DNA from 2 places in the Marinobacter sp. THAF197a genome. Region 1 is predicted to be linked to the other one. Evidence: predicted binding sites of a transcription regulator. Region 1 holds the regulator's gene; the other holds the start of a gene.
What was found. The regulator LexA, encoded in region 1, represses DNA repair genes until DNA is damaged. The targets are predictions, from matches to a motif close to CTGTNTNNNNANACAG.
Positions count from the first base shown of each region.

Region 2: a site for LexA is predicted at 4,768-4,783, ahead of recA (recombinase RecA). Genes of this name have one in related genera too.

Region 1 is NZ_CP045324.1:1,416,861-1,424,238, forward strand. Features, by position in the region: gene FIV08_RS06515 (translocation/assembly module TamB domain-containing protein) at 1-1,692, shown strand, start outside; gene FIV08_RS06520 (SIMPL domain-containing protein) at 1,703-2,389, opposite strand; gene FIV08_RS06525 (gamma-glutamyl-gamma-aminobutyrate hydrolase family protein) at 2,392-3,135, opposite strand; gene FIV08_RS06530 (amidoligase family protein) at 3,128-4,129, opposite strand; gene lexA (transcriptional repressor LexA) at 4,296-4,904, shown strand; gene FIV08_RS06540 (cell division inhibitor SulA) at 4,945-5,436, shown strand; gene FIV08_RS06545 (hypothetical protein) at 5,443-5,703, opposite strand; gene FIV08_RS06550 (DUF6586 family protein) at 5,765-6,247, opposite strand; gene FIV08_RS06555 (DUF1329 domain-containing protein) at 6,470-7,378, shown strand, end outside.
Region 2 is NZ_CP045324.1:1,223,598-1,230,975, reverse strand. Features, by position in the region: gene FIV08_RS05690 (Lon protease family protein) at 1-2,241, opposite strand, end outside; gene FIV08_RS05685 (PilZ domain-containing protein) at 2,481-2,858, shown strand; gene FIV08_RS05680 (flavodoxin family protein) at 2,859-3,326, opposite strand; gene recA (recombinase RecA) at 3,628-4,671, opposite strand; gene pncC (nicotinamide-nucleotide amidase) at 4,835-5,335, opposite strand; gene mutS (DNA mismatch repair protein MutS) at 5,439-7,378, shown strand, end outside.

The DNA.
Region 1 (7,378 bases):
GGCCAGACGTGGCAACTGGAATCTCCCGCTGACCTTGCCTACACCGAAGAAGGCAAACTGAGCCTAGGCGCTCACTGCTGGCGCTGGCAGGACAGTTCTGTGTGCGCTGACGATCAGCAGCTATTGCCGGATGCCCACATCGCCTTCCAGATTCGCCAGTTTCCGACCACGGCCCTTGAACCACTGTTGCCTGATACCTTCCGATGGAGTGCGCACCTGGATGCCGACGTGGATCTGTCACTGACCGACGCAGGGCCGGATGGCAGAATCACACTGGATGCCGGTGAGGGAACCTTCGAATTCCTGGTGCTGGATGACTGGGAAACCCTGAGTCATGAGGGTTTGACCGTTGATGCTCGTCTTCAGCCCAGCATCGCTGAGTTGTCAGTTGCCCTGCGAGGGCCGGAGCTGGGCGATTTTAATGCCGAGCTGGCGGTTGACCCGATGGCTGAAGAGCGACCGGTACAGGGCCGTTTCAGCCTGAACTCACTGGATCTGGCTTTTGCATCCGCCTTCGCCGGGGTGGAAGAGATTGGAGGTCAGGTTAACGGCCAAGGCGAAATTACCGGCCCATTGTTACGTCCCATGATTCATGGCGAGCTGGCTCTTACGAATGGTCGTTTTTACGATCCGGGCCTGCCACTACCACTGAATGATGTGGTTCTGGTGCTCGAGTTTCTCGGGGATTCCGCTGATATCAGCGGGCGCTGGAACAGTAACGACCGCAGTAGCGGGCAACTTTCGGGGATGATCAATTGGCAGCAGGAGCCCGAGATTGAGCTGTCGATTGTTGGCGACAGGCTGCCGGTAAATGTCGAACCCTATGCCCGGGTTGAAGTCGGGCCAGACCTCACCATTGCTTTCCGCAGTGGTGAACTCTCTGTGTCTGGACGGGTGGAAGTACCCCGTGGTGAGATCGAGATCAAGGGGCTTCCGGAGTCAGCGGTTTCTATCTCCGAAGATGAGGTGATTGTCGGAGTTGAAACCGAGGAGCCGACCATCCGGCGTATGGTGATGGACGTGACTGTGGTGGTCGGCGAAGACCGGGTAGCGTTTGATGCTTTCGGTGTGACCGGGAATCTCGAGGGGACTCTTCGGATTGGCAACGACATGGATACCCGGGGTGCGCTTCAACTGGTGAATGGTCAATACCAGGCATTTGGGCAGGATCTGGAACTACGGCGAGCGAGAATCCTGTTTGTGGGTGCCCTGACGGAACCCTACCTGGACATAGAGGCAGTGCGCAGAGTAGACACTGTTGTTGCCGGTATCCGGCTTAGCGGCCCCGTGAACGCCCCTGAAACCGAGGTATTCTCAGAACCCTCCATGCCCCAAAGCGATGCGCTGTCCTACATTATTCTGGGCCGCCCGCCTCAAAGCCGCGGTGACGACGGGCAGATGGCGCAGGCTGCTCTGTCGCTGGGGCTGACCCAGGCAAGCCGTCTGACCCAGGGCATTGGAGACGAGCTGGGCATTCGCAATCTCACCCTGGAAACCGAAGGCTCCGGGGATGAGGCTTCGGTGGTGGCCAGCGGATACATAACCGATGAGTTGAGCCTGAGGTACGGCGTCGGGATATTCGAACCGATCACCACGGTCGCACTGCGTTATGATCTGGGCCGGTATTTCTATCTGGAGGCGGCCAGTGGCCTGGCCGCCTCGCTGGATATCTTCTACACCCGGGATTTCTGATCGACGGTTGTTAATCCAGGTTGAAGGTGGCGTTGACGCTGGCCTGGATTTCCCGGGGGGCGATACTGGAAACGGTGTCGCTGGCGGCTCTTGCTTCCGCCATCATCATGGGCATCGGGCGGTGGCCGCCATTGATGTTGATGGTTTTGACCTCACCACAGGTTTTGCCCAACTGTTCCGCCACAAAGGCACACCGGCTGCGGGCATCCTCGATGGCTCTGGCCAGTGCCTGGCGTTGCAGGCGCTCTTCGTCGGAATGGAAGAATTGGTGTTCGCTCAGATGGTATTGCAGACCAGCCTTGTGGGCCTGTTCCAGCAGGGGGTTCAGGAGTTCAAGATTGTCGATCGAAAAGCTGACTGTCTGGCTTGCCACCGCCATTCGCTCCGGTTGTTGCCCACGCTCCTGAACCGGTAGTGACCGGGTATACAGGTTAACGTTGGCGTCTGAATAGTCCACCAATTGGTCGCGCATGCCCTGTATCGCCTTGCGCCATTGCTCCATGGTCTCGGAAAGGCGATCAGAAGCCCGCTCTGGGAGGTTGTGCTCGGCACTGGCGGTAAATTGCAAACGGGCGCTGTCCGGAGTGTAGCGAACGCTGCCCTCCCCACTCAGGCTCACTTCTCCAGCGGAAACGGCCAGTGGTGCCAATGAAGCCACGAACACCGTTGCGGCCAGTGCTTTGGTGTATTTTTTCATGATCAGTCTCCTTGTTGGCCAAAGGCCATATCTTGGCTTTGCAGCCGCTCCAGTTTCCGAGCCCGGGCGGCATGCACAAAGTGGCTGAAAATCCGCCGGTGGCCGGTGTGATACAGCAGGTATTCCGGATGCCACTGAACCCCCATCAACCATTGTTGCCCGGTGTTTTCGATGGCCTGCACGAACAGGTCGTTGTCCAGTGCCGTTACCCTGAGATTCCGCCCCAGGTGTTTAATCGCCTGGCTGTGAATACGGTTCGCGCCAATCAGGGTGCTGTGCATCAGCCGTCCTATACGGCTGTCCTGGACCAGCTGGACCGTTTGAAGGGGGAGCAGCAAAGGGCGGTGGCGGGTTTTCATTCGCAGCGGGGTCACGTTCTGGCACAACGACCCGCCATGAAAGACATTGATGAACTGGGCCCCACGGCATATACCCAGTACCGGAATGTCTATTTCCTCGGCTTGCTCAAGCAGCCTGAAGTCGGTTTCGTCCCGTTTCAGGTCGTATCTCGCGGTCACTTGTGGCTGTTGGCCATAGCGGTTGGGGTGTACGTGGGTGCCGCCAGAGAGCACCAGGCCATCGAGCAGGGAGACGTCCGTGCTGGATCCGGGGCGAATGTAGTGCGTGTGGGCGCCATGCAGCCGCAGGCCCAGATTGATCAGTCTGTGGGCGGTGCTGCGCCGGGCGGGGCCGCTGATGCCAATGGTGATCCCCGGCGATTCTGGTGCTTCTGAGATCTCAGACATAACCGCGCTGTTTAAGCCATTGTTCCGTGGTGTCACGCCATGAGCGGGTGAGATTGCGAAAACTGAATGTCTGGGCTTCGCGGAACAGTTCCCTGAGTTCTTTCAGGTGCTCTGGATGGTTTGCGATCTGCTCCAGTACCACCCAGTCGTTCCAGACCGTGGAAAAATGCCATCGGGGGTTGTCGATATCGCAATCGGGTAACCGGTAGTGAAGCGTCGGCCGGCTCTTGATTCTGGGGTCGTCCACATAGTCGTGCAACAGCTCTGAATCCAGGTGTGCAAACAGTGGCAGAAGGTCCAGGGCCTTGTTCCGCGTCGGGTTGAAGTTCAGGTAGTCTTTCATCAGCGAGGCCTGGTCGGGAGCATAATCTTCCGCCATCAGCATGTCCGTGTAACGGCTGCTCCAGGGCTCGATGTAAGTGGTAAATTTTCGGCTTATGTCAATCTGATGCCGGGATTTGAGCCAGTCATAAAGTGCCGCGAAGGCCTGCAGGTAGGTGACAATGGTTGCGGGTTCCAGGTCCGGCAGTTCGGGATTGAGTTGCAGGCCGAAAGCAAAATAAATCGCTTCCCGGCTGCCTTCCGCGCCAAGTTCGCGCAGCTCGTCTACCAGTTCTTCGATCAGGCCCAGTCTGGAAAAGGGCAGAGGTGGCCCGACAATCTCAAGAGGCACAATGCGTTCTGCGGCAAAATCGATGACATCCATGGCGTGGGTGCCCAGCTCGCGGATTGACTCGGGCAGGCGTTCGTCCGCCAGGTCAAGATCCTTCACAGGGTCAGAGTCCAGCTCAATGGTGAAGGTTCCGGCGTCAATCTCCAGGCGGCTGACATAACGCGACTCCAGCTCCGGGCTGCCCTTGAGCAGGCGGGCGACATGTTCGACCAGTTCATCGTAGCCCAGTCCGGAGAGTTCAATCTCCACGCCAACTCTACGCTCTTCTCCTTGATGATTACGAAGCCGCTCCGGCATCGCACAACGCTCTGTCGAATTCATTGGCACCTTGCATCCATATAATTCACGGACTTAAACCATAACACACCGATATGCAGCGGCCCGATTACATGACAGAAAATTTCAATCGGGCTTTACACTGGATAAAACACTGTATATAGTCAAATCACTGTATATAAAACCAGGATGAAAAACCCGGAGTACATGCATGAAGCTGACCGCGCGACAGTCCCAGGTGCTGGATATCATCCGGCGGTACGTAGACGAAACCGGTTACCCGCCAACGCGGGCAGAAATCGCTGCCGAACTGGGGTTTCGCTCCGCCAATGCGGCAGAGGAGCACTTGCGGGCCCTGGCCAGGAAAGGCGCCATCGAAATGGTGCCTGGTGCCAGCCGGGGGATTCGACTGCCGGAAGTGGAGCAGGACCCAGGGTTACCGGTTGTCGGCCAGGTTGCGGCGGGTAGCCCGATTCTCGCCCAGGAACACATTGAAGAGCACTGTACTTTGCAACCGGAATTTTTCTCGCCATCCGCCGATTACCTGCTCCGGGTGCGCGGCATGAGCATGAAAGACATTGGCATTCTCGACGGTGATTTGCTCGCAGTACATCGCACTCAGGATGTTCATAACGGGCAGGTGGTTGTGGCCAGGGTTGGTGAAGAAGTGACGGTAAAGCGGTTTCGCAGGGACGGCTCAAGGGTCTGGTTGATTGCGGAGAACGAAGAGTTCGCCCCGATTGAAATTGATCTGGCCGAACAGGAGTTGTTTATCGAAGGTCTGGGTGTGGGCGTGATCCGCCGATCAGATTTGCATTGATAACCAGCAATAAGAAACGATTAGCGCAGGTAGGTGAGCAATGGAACAGTTAAGCTTCACTCAGAATATGGCGTTCCAGCCGGCGGCCATCATGCCCGCCCGCACGGTGTCTACAGGAAAAGCACGGGCCACAGCCCTTCACTCATCGTCAGACGTCGGTCGGGGAACCAGGGATTTTGGCGGTAACGTGACGGAAATTATTCTTCCTGAAGGCCAGGTAGAGAATGTCCAGTTGCTGCTCCCTATGCTCACCCAGCTGAACCAGGAGAAGCGCTGGCTGGCCCTGATTGACCCGCCACAGTCCCTGGTTGGCAAGTGGCAGAAAATGCACGGTATTGTGGCCAGTGAGTTGCTGGTATTGCGCTCAACCAACGATTACTCCGCACAGCAGCTGGCTGAGCGGGCTTTGAGTGCTGGTACCTGTCATGCGGTGGTGCTCTGGACTAACAAGCTCGGGCGTTCAGCCTTTGAGTCCCTTCAAAAGGCTTCGGCGCAAGGTAGCAGCCACGGCGTGGTGCTGCGTCATCGGTAAAGGAGTTCAGTGGAGGGTGTATTGGGGCTGGGATTCGGCCAGATCATTGTCGTCATCGTCCCAGTCAATATCGTGTGCGATATTGCCAGCGGCCTCAATCCCTGCCGCAATCATCGCCTTGGCAACGCTCATGTCGCGGTCTTCCATCATTTCCCTGGCCTCCTGCGAGAAGGAAATGCGCACCAACGGCGCTGCGTCGTCATCAATGCGGCGCAAGGCGTAGTCGCCATTGGCAAGTTGTACGATTTCAAAAAACGATGGTGACATTCGTTCAACCTTTGTCTTGGTGTATTCGATTCGGTGCGGGAATTTAGCCAACAGGGTGGGGCTACCACTCGCTGTGTTGTTCCTCAAGCCGTTTGGCCAGTTCAGTCATGGCCGCCAGAGTCTTTCTGAGTGTTGCGGCGGAACGGTCCGGGCCCTGTTCGACGGAAACCGCAATGATATTCTCTTCCGTAACATTCTTGCGTGTGGTCGGAGGTTGGCTCAAAGCTGATTCAACCTGGTCAAGATGGTCCCACCAGCTTCCTGATGTCTCCGCCAGTTCTCTTAAAAGCCGGGTCTCGTGTACCTCGTAAGGAAACAGCGCTTCCAGTTCCGTCAGTGTCTGTGGTTTTTCGGCCTTATGCTGATGGTATCGGGCAATCATGACCAGCAGCGTTTGCCTTGCCCGCAGCAGGAGCTCGGCGGAGCCCTGAGACAGCGCTTCCGTTTCCGCAGCGGAGCGCTTGGTGTCCGACTCAAGCCTGGCGAGTAAGGTGTTGGCCAGAAAAAGCTTTTGGGCTACCAGTGAGTACCATTGTGATGCCATCTACCACCCGCACTACGTGAGCGTTCAAGAGTCCAATCAGAACAACCGTCAGAGTCTATCATTTTTGCGCGCTAATTTCTCCTCCCCTGGGCTCCCCGGAATAGCTGCATTTCACAAGAAACTACAAACAATCACTTGAAACGGTCGTTTGAAACTGGCAAAAAGGCGCACAGATTGAACAAGCTTTGATCGTCTTGTGGTCCATTATTGGAGGTAATGAGGATGCGGAACCGGATAATTGCTGCTATTGCAGCGGCGGTATTGGGGTGTTCAGGTCCTGTCTTGGCAAAGGTGTCGCCGGCCGAGGCCGAGCGTTTGAAGAATGATCTCACACCAGTGGGTGCAGAACGGGCGGGTAACGAGTCTGGCACTATTCCGGCGTGGACTGGCGGGTTGGCTTCACCCCCGGCCAATTGGCGCGAAGGCACCGTAGAGATTAATCCGTTCCCGGAAGACGAAGCGCTGTACGTTATTACCCGTGACAATCTGGACCAGTACCGGGACATACTGTCGGACGGCCACATTCAGATGCTGGAGCAGTACGGCCCGGAATTTTTCATGCCGGTGTACCAGACCCGCCGAACAGCAGCGTTCCCCGAGCATGTCTACGAGAAGTTTTTCCAGAACGCTCTGACAGCTGAACTCCTGGATAACGGTAACGGTGTTCGAGACACCATCATGACCAGTCCGTTCCCCATTCCACAGAACGGTCTGGAAGCGATCTGGAACCATATTCTCCGGTACCGGGGTGAGGAACTGTCGTTCCGCAGTGCATCGGCTACGCCGCAGCGGGACGGCTCATTCAACCCTGTAGTCAACCAGTACGATTATTTCTTTGCATACAGTCGCCCCGGCGCTGAGCTGGAAGACATCGATAACAAGATTTTCTACCTGAAAACCGAAACCGTCGCGCCGTCCAGCCTGGCTGGCACCATTACCCTGGTGCATGAAACCCTTGACCAGGTTCGCTCACCGCGGCTGGCATGGCGTTACGATTCCGGTTCCCGCCGTTTGCGCCGGTCCCCAAATCTGGCCTATGAGACGGACCTGCCGAACTCTTCGTCTCTGCGTTCTGTCGACCAGAAGGACATGTACAACGGTGCCCCCAACCAGTACGACTGGGAACTTAAG
Region 2 (7,378 bases), 190 kb from region 1:
CTCCACACGGGCAACCGGGTATACGGCAAATTTGCCCGCTTTGGATGCCTTGACCACTTCGCTGTCCAGCATCAGGTTCTGCACGTTAGTAACCGGGATAATGACGCCCTGGGAGCCGGTCAGGCCGCCTTTCAGCTCACAGGTAGCGTAAAAGCCTTCGACCTTTTCGTTGACGCCGCCGATCGGCTGCACCTCGCCAAACTGGTTCACCGAGCCGGTAATCGCAAGATCCTGCCGCACCGGAATACCAGACAGTGCAGAGATCAACGCGCAAAGCTCGGCCAGGGAGGCGCTGTCACCGTCCACTTCGCCGTAGTTCTGCTCGAAGGTCAGACTGGCCGACAGGTGCATCGGGTCGTTCACCGCAAAATGGGAGGCCAGCCAGGAGCTGAGAATCATCACCCCCTTGGAATGGATATTGCCACCCAGCTTCACGTCCCGCTCGATGTCCATGACACCGCCATCACCATAGTAGCAGGTTGCCGTTACCCGGTTGGAAAGACCAAACTCGAAACCGCCGGTAGAAAGCACCGACAAGGCATTCACCTGACCGACGCAGGTGCCGGTTGTGGTCACCAGGGTGGAGCCGTCCCGAACCGAATCGTAAAAATGATCGCGGATACGGCTGCTGCGGTAACGGGCGCTCTCCAGCGCTCGCTCCACGTGCACTTCAGAAATCAGCTTGGCACCGGCCTGTCGGGCCCAGAAATCGGATTCCCGTAAAAGATTGGCGATGTCCGCTGCATGCAGCGAGAGCCTGTTCTGATGTTCGGCCATGCGTGCGCTGTGTTCGATTATACGGGCCACCGCTTTGTTGGTGCAGTGCAGTAGCTTCTTCTCCACCACCAGACTGGCAATGAACTTGGCATACAGCAGCTGGCTTTCCTCGGTACGGTACATCTCGTTTTCGAAATCGGCGGTCACCCGGAACAACTCGGCAAACTCGGAATCGTATTCCTGTAGCAGCATCCAGGTTTCGCGATCGCCGAACAAAACGATTTTGACATCCAGTGGTACCGCTTCCGGCTCAATGGAAATGGTTCCCGAGAGCGTCAGTTCCCGTTCCAGGGAATTGATCTGCAGGGTCCGGGAACGGAGGGCACGCTTCAAACCGTCCCAGACAAACGGCTGTTCCAGAACCTTGATGGCGTCCATCAGCAGGTAACCGCCATTGGCCTTGTGCAGACTACCCGGGCGAATCAGGGAGAAATCGGTAAACACGGTGCCCTTGAAGGTGACGTTTTCCACGTAGCCGAACAGGTTGTGATAGGTGGGATTATCTTCCACCACCACCGGCACCTCGTTGGTTTTCTGGTGCACCAGCACGTTGATCACGTAGCGCCGGGGCGTTTTCTTGTCCAATGAGGCATAGGCAATCGCCGCCTGCTCTTCATCGTCCTCAAGGAAGATATCCAGGTTGTCCACCAGATCTTTGCGAACCGCCTCCAGATAGGCAACAACGTTTGGTTGTTCGTTGTAACGCTTCACCAACTCATCAATCTGGTGGCCAGAGATGCCCTCGAGGGTTTCCTGGTTCAATGCCTGCTGCTTCTCAGCGTACTCCTGCTCCCAATCGGCCAGCTTGCGAAGGGCCTGGCGGAGTTTCTTTTCAAGGGCGTTGATGGTGTCTTCAAACTTATCACGCTGCTCATCGGTAAGCGCCTGAAAGCTCTCCACGGTGTGGGGCTCATCACCGTTCATGGCAACCAGCCGATAGCCTCCCGGTGTGGTTACCGTGAGGCTGACTTTCTTGCGTCGCGCATGCTTGGCGACTTTCTCGAGCTCATCTTCCTGCTTTTTGCCGTACTCGTTCTTGAGGTGCTCTGAGCGCTCCAGGAAGCTGTCACTGTCAAACGTCTGGGGAATCACCTTCACCAACCGCGACATCAGCTTGTCCATGTCCTGTTTGAGCTGGGTGCCCATCCCTGCCGGCAGCTGCAACAACCGCGGATTGCGCGGTTCATCAAAGTTGGCCACGTAACACCAGTCGTGGCTCTGCTGCTCGGTATCGACGTGATGTTCCAGGTACCGGAGCATCATGGTGCGCTTACCCAAGCCATTGCGACCTACCGCATACACGTTATAACCACCGTGAGGCATGGCGAGCGCAAAACGCACCGCTTCCTGGGCGCGATTCTGGCCAACAATCTCAGCCAGCGGCTCCAGTTGCCGGGTGGTTTTGAATGGCAGATCTTTGAGAACGCAGGCTTTGTAGAGCTGATGCAAGGGCAATGACTTCAAGTTTGATTCCCGTTGAGTTCGGTTTTGAATAGTTACTGTCGCTCGCATTGTAGTGTTTGAGCTTCAAGCTGTCGCCTATCCACACCGCATTTATCGGATGAGGCCGGATTCGTGACAATATGCCAACCGGGTCACAAATTCCCCCTTGGTCATTTTTCAGGCAGGCCGTCGATTACTACACTTCCATGCCCGGACGGATTCCGGATACAACAAGTACAATACGGGTGATGGTCAAAGCAATGACGAATTATTCCGCAGATCGCCGCATCAAGGATCGTTTTTCGGCGTCGTGTCTCAGGGTGCAACTCCGTGAGAGGGCGTTCTTTGGTCGCGGTAAGCAGCCAGTGGCGGTAACATGCCTGGACCTCAATCGTTATGGTATGGCGGTACTGTGCCCTCGACCGGTAGACTCCGGGGCCCATTTGTTCCTGGATATTGAGGGTAAATACATCAGCGAGTCGCGCATTGATGCCCGGGTGGTGTCGTGCCAGCCGTTTCAGACGGGCTTCCGTGTGAGTCTGCAGTTCAGCTATTGTCTCGACAAGAAAGGCTACTCGAGAGCGATCGACAATGCGCTTTCCCGGATTGAGGGTTTTTACAACCGGTTCGCCAGTTAATCAGATCAGGCCAGCATCCAGGCTGGCCGCCACGTACATGCCCAGCTCCTCGCACTGTTGCTCGAATTCATCCCTGTAATCTCCCCTGCACAGCAGTGGCTCCTGTATGCGTTTCCAGCGTAGTCCGGTGGTGATGCTGTCTATGGCGCGGCGGGTGCCGGTACCGTCATGGCCGGCACGGATGTAGTAGGCGAAGGGCAGGCCCTGGGTTTTCTCGAGGCAGGGGTAATAGCTTCGGTCGAAGAAGTCTTTGAGGGCGCCGGACATGTAGCCGAGGTTTTCGGTGGTGCCGAGGATGATGGCGTCGCAGGCGAGGATGTCTTCGGGGCCGGCATCAAGTGGGGCTTTTACCACGACTTCTACGGCTTCGATGTCGGGGTTACGGGCGCCTTTTTCTGTGGCGTTCCGGAGTTTCAGGGTATTTGGGGATGGGGCGTGGGCTACTATGAGTAGTCGCTTCTTTTCCATTTGGGGTCCGACCTCCCATATCACCGCGCTTTGGTGCGAGGTCAGGCCAGGAGAACTTCCTCCCGGGAAACGCTACGAGCACCCCTACGGGGTCCGGCCAGCAATCATAGATTGCTGTCGTTCGGCTGCGCATGAAGCTTCGCTTCATCAACGCTTGCCTCACCCATGTGCGCTTCGCTCCGGCCATCCATGGCCTCCGAGATTCCCGGGAGGAAGTTCCCCTGCCCCGACCGCCAGTTACCGCAGATCGCCGTCCGGCATATTAATAACAGCGCACATTATGAAATGCTGAACGTAGAGATCACAGCAACTCGCCGCTCGCTTCCGCTGGCGCTTCTGCCGCTTCTTTCTTCACCGGCTTGGGCATCAGTTTGTCGCGAACCTTGGCTTCGATTTCGTTGGCGATGTCCAGGTTCTCTTCCAGGAACTTGCAGGCGTTGGCTTTGCCCTGGCCGATTTTGTCGCCGTTGTAGGCGTACCAGGCGCCGGATTTGTCGACGAAGCCTTCTTTAACGCCCATGTCCAGCACTTCGGCCATGTGGTAGATGCCCTTGCCGTACATGATCTGGAACTCGGCCTGTTTGAAGGGCGGAGATACCTTGTTCTTGACGACTTTTACGCGGGTTTCGTTACCGACCACTTCGTCGCCCTCTTTGACAGCACCAATGCGGCGGATGTCCAAACGTACGGAGGAGTAGAATTTCAGGGCGTTACCACCGGTGGTGGTTTCCGGGCTGCCGAACATGACGCCGATTTTCATACGGATCTGGTTGATGAAGACCATCAGGCAGTTGGCGTGTTTGACGTTACCGGTCAGTTTACGCAGGGCCTGGGACATCAGGCGGGCCTGGAGGCCTACGTGGCTGTCGCCCATTTCGCCTTCGATTTCGGCTTTCGGTGTCAGTGCGGCAACGGAGTCGACGATGATCACGTCAATGGCGTTGGAGCGCACCAGCATGTCGGCGATTTCCAGGGCCTGTTCGCCGGTGTCTGGCTGGGACACCAGCAGGTCGTCTACGTTTACGCCCAGCTTTTCCGCGTAAATGGGGTCAAGCGCGTGCTCGGCGTCAATGAAGGCGCAGGTTTTCCCGGCCTTTTGGGCTTCCGCAATAACCTGCAGGGTCAGTGTGGTTTTACCGGAGCTTTCCGGGCCGTAGATTTCAACGATCCGGCCGTAGGGCAGACCGCCAATACCCAGGGCGACGTCCAGCCCGAGGGAACCGGTGGATACCGCAGGAATGGCTTCACGGGGCTGGTCGCCCATTTTCATCACGGCACCTTTACCGAACTGGCGCTCAATCTGGCCGAGTGCTGCGCTGAGTGCTTTCTTGCGATTGTCTTCCATTGGTACCTGACCCTCATTTTCCGGGGCCGCTGAGCCGCGATTGGGCCAACAGCAGCGAAATTCAAAGCGATGACACCGGAGGCATCCAGTGTTTTCCTGTATATTTGAACAGTATTAAAACATAAGCCTTCGCTGAGACCAACCCCTGCCCGGGTGAAAAACGTCACAGTGTTTTCAGAAACTCCGTAACCCCTTGCAGAACATACAAAACCGACTTGCGTCGCACCTGATCCCGGTCGCCGTCAAAGCACTGCAGGCTGGTTTCGATGCGGTCCGGGCCGGTGCCCCAGGCAAACCATACGGTGCCTACGGGCTTTTCATCACTGCCGCCACCCGGGCCGGCAATGCCGCTGATGGCCACGGCTATGTCCACATCCGCAGCGCGGATGGCGCCGGCGACCATCTGACGAACCACTGGCTCGCTCACCGCGCCGTGTTCGGCGAGTACCGATTCTTCAACCCCCAGAATGGCCTGTTTCGCCTCGTTGCTGTAGGTCACCAGTCCGGCCATCAGGTACGCAGACGATCCCGCCCGGTCAGTCAGCACTTTGGCCACCCAGCCGCCGGTACAGCTTTCTGCGGTGGCGATGGTTTTACCGTGCTCGGCGAGCCACTCACCCAGCGTGTTTCCAGCGCTCTCCAGTTGTTGGTCAGAGGCCTGCATAGCAATCTCCCTGTGTCTGTTGCCAAACCCTTCGTTTCATCACGGGCATTATTTTCTTACAATCCCCGCTTTCACCCAAAAGTACGATCAACCGGACAAACCCATGTCAGTAGCCCAGACCGATCTTTCCAAGCACACCCCGATGATGCAGCAGTACCTGAAGATCAAGCGGGAACACCCGAACGAGCTGGTGTTTTATCGCATGGGTGATTTCTATGAGCTGTTTTACGACGACGCCAAGAAAGCAGCGGAACTTCTGGATATTACGCTGACTGCCCGCGGCCAGTCCGGGGGCAACCCCATCCCGATGGCGGGCGTGCCTTTCCACGCGGCTGAGGGCTACATTGCCCGCATGGTGCGCGCAGGTCAATCCATCGCCATTGCAGAGCAGATTGGCGACCCGGCCACCAGTAAAGGGCCGGTTGATCGTCAGGTGGTGCGCGTGGTTACACCGGGCACCCTGAGCGATGAGGCGTTTCTGGAAGACCGGCGGGATAACTTGCTGGTGTCGATTTTCAGCTATAAGGAACAGTTCGGGTTCGCTTCGCTGGACATCTCCAGCGGCCGGTTTTCGGTGGCAGAGCTGGAGAGCCTGGAAGCCCTGCAGGGGGAGCTTCAGCGCCTGCGGCCGGCAGAAATTCTGATCAGTGAAGACTTCCCCTACGGTGAGTTGCTGGAAGGTTTTACCGGGGTTCGTCGCCAGGGCCCTTGGCTGTTCGAGATGGACTCCGCCCGGCGGGTGATTACCCAACAGCTACAGGTCAAAGACCTGACCGGTTTTGGCTGTGAAGACCTGCACCTGGCTATCTGTGCCGCCGGCTGCCTGCTGCAGTACGCCCGGGAAACCCAGCGTACCGCCCTGCCCCACATCCGCAAACTGACCCGCGAGCGTCGGGAAGATGCGGTGATCCTGGATGCCGCCAGCCGCCGCAACCTGGAAATAGACACCAACCTGATGGGTGGCCAGCAGTACACCCTTGCCTGGGTCATGGACCGCACAGCCACGGCCATGGGCGCCCGTGAGCTGCGCCGCTGGCTGAACCGGCCGCTCAGGAATGTGGAGGTCGTGCGCCAGCGCCAGCAGGCGGTGTCGGCTTTGCTGGACGGCTTCCATTACGAGCCAATCCACGATCTGCTCAAGCAGGTGGGTGATATCGAGAGGATTCTGGCCCGAGTCGCGCTGCGCTCCGCCCGTCCCCGGGACCTCGCACGCCTGCGGGATGCGTTCCAAACCTTACCGGGGCTGCAGGAGGCCCTGAAGCCCGTTAACTCACATCACCTGGTGAAGCTGGCCACGGTTATTGGCGAATACCCGGAGCTGGCTGACCTGCTCGAGCGGGCCATTATCGAGAACCCGCCCGTGGTGATCCGGGATGGCGGCGTAATTCGCGAAGGCTTTGATGAAGAGTTGGACGAGCTACGCAACATCAGCGAGAACGCTGGCCAGTATCTGCTGGATGTGGAAACCCGCGAGCGCGAACGCACCGGCATTTCCACCCTGAAAGTGGGTTATAACCGGGTGCACGGTTACTACATCGAAATCAGCCGGGCCCAGTCAGACCAGGCGCCGGTGGACTACATCCGCCGCCAGACCCTGAAAAACGCCGAGCGGTTCATCACGCCGGAACTGAAAGAGTTTGAAGACAAGGCCCTGAGCGCCAAGAGCCGGGCCCTGGCCCGGGAAAAAGGCCTGTATGACGACGTACTGGAAACCGTCGCCGAGCAGTTGGCACCGCTGCAGGACGCCGCCCAGGCCCTGGCGGAACTGGATGTGCTCAGCAACTTTGCCGAGCGGGCCACCAGCCTGCGTTTCACCGCCCCGGAGTTCACCGAGCAGCCGGGTTTTGATGTGGAAGAGGGCCGCCACCCGGTGGTAGAGCAACTGCTGGACGAGCCCTTCGTACCGAACAACCTGCTGATGGACGCCAGGCGGCGCATGCTGGTGATCACCGGCCCGAACATGGGTGGTAAGTCTACCTACATGCGCCAGGCCGCGTTGATAGCCCTGCTCGCCTACACCGGCAGCTTTGTACCTGCTAACCG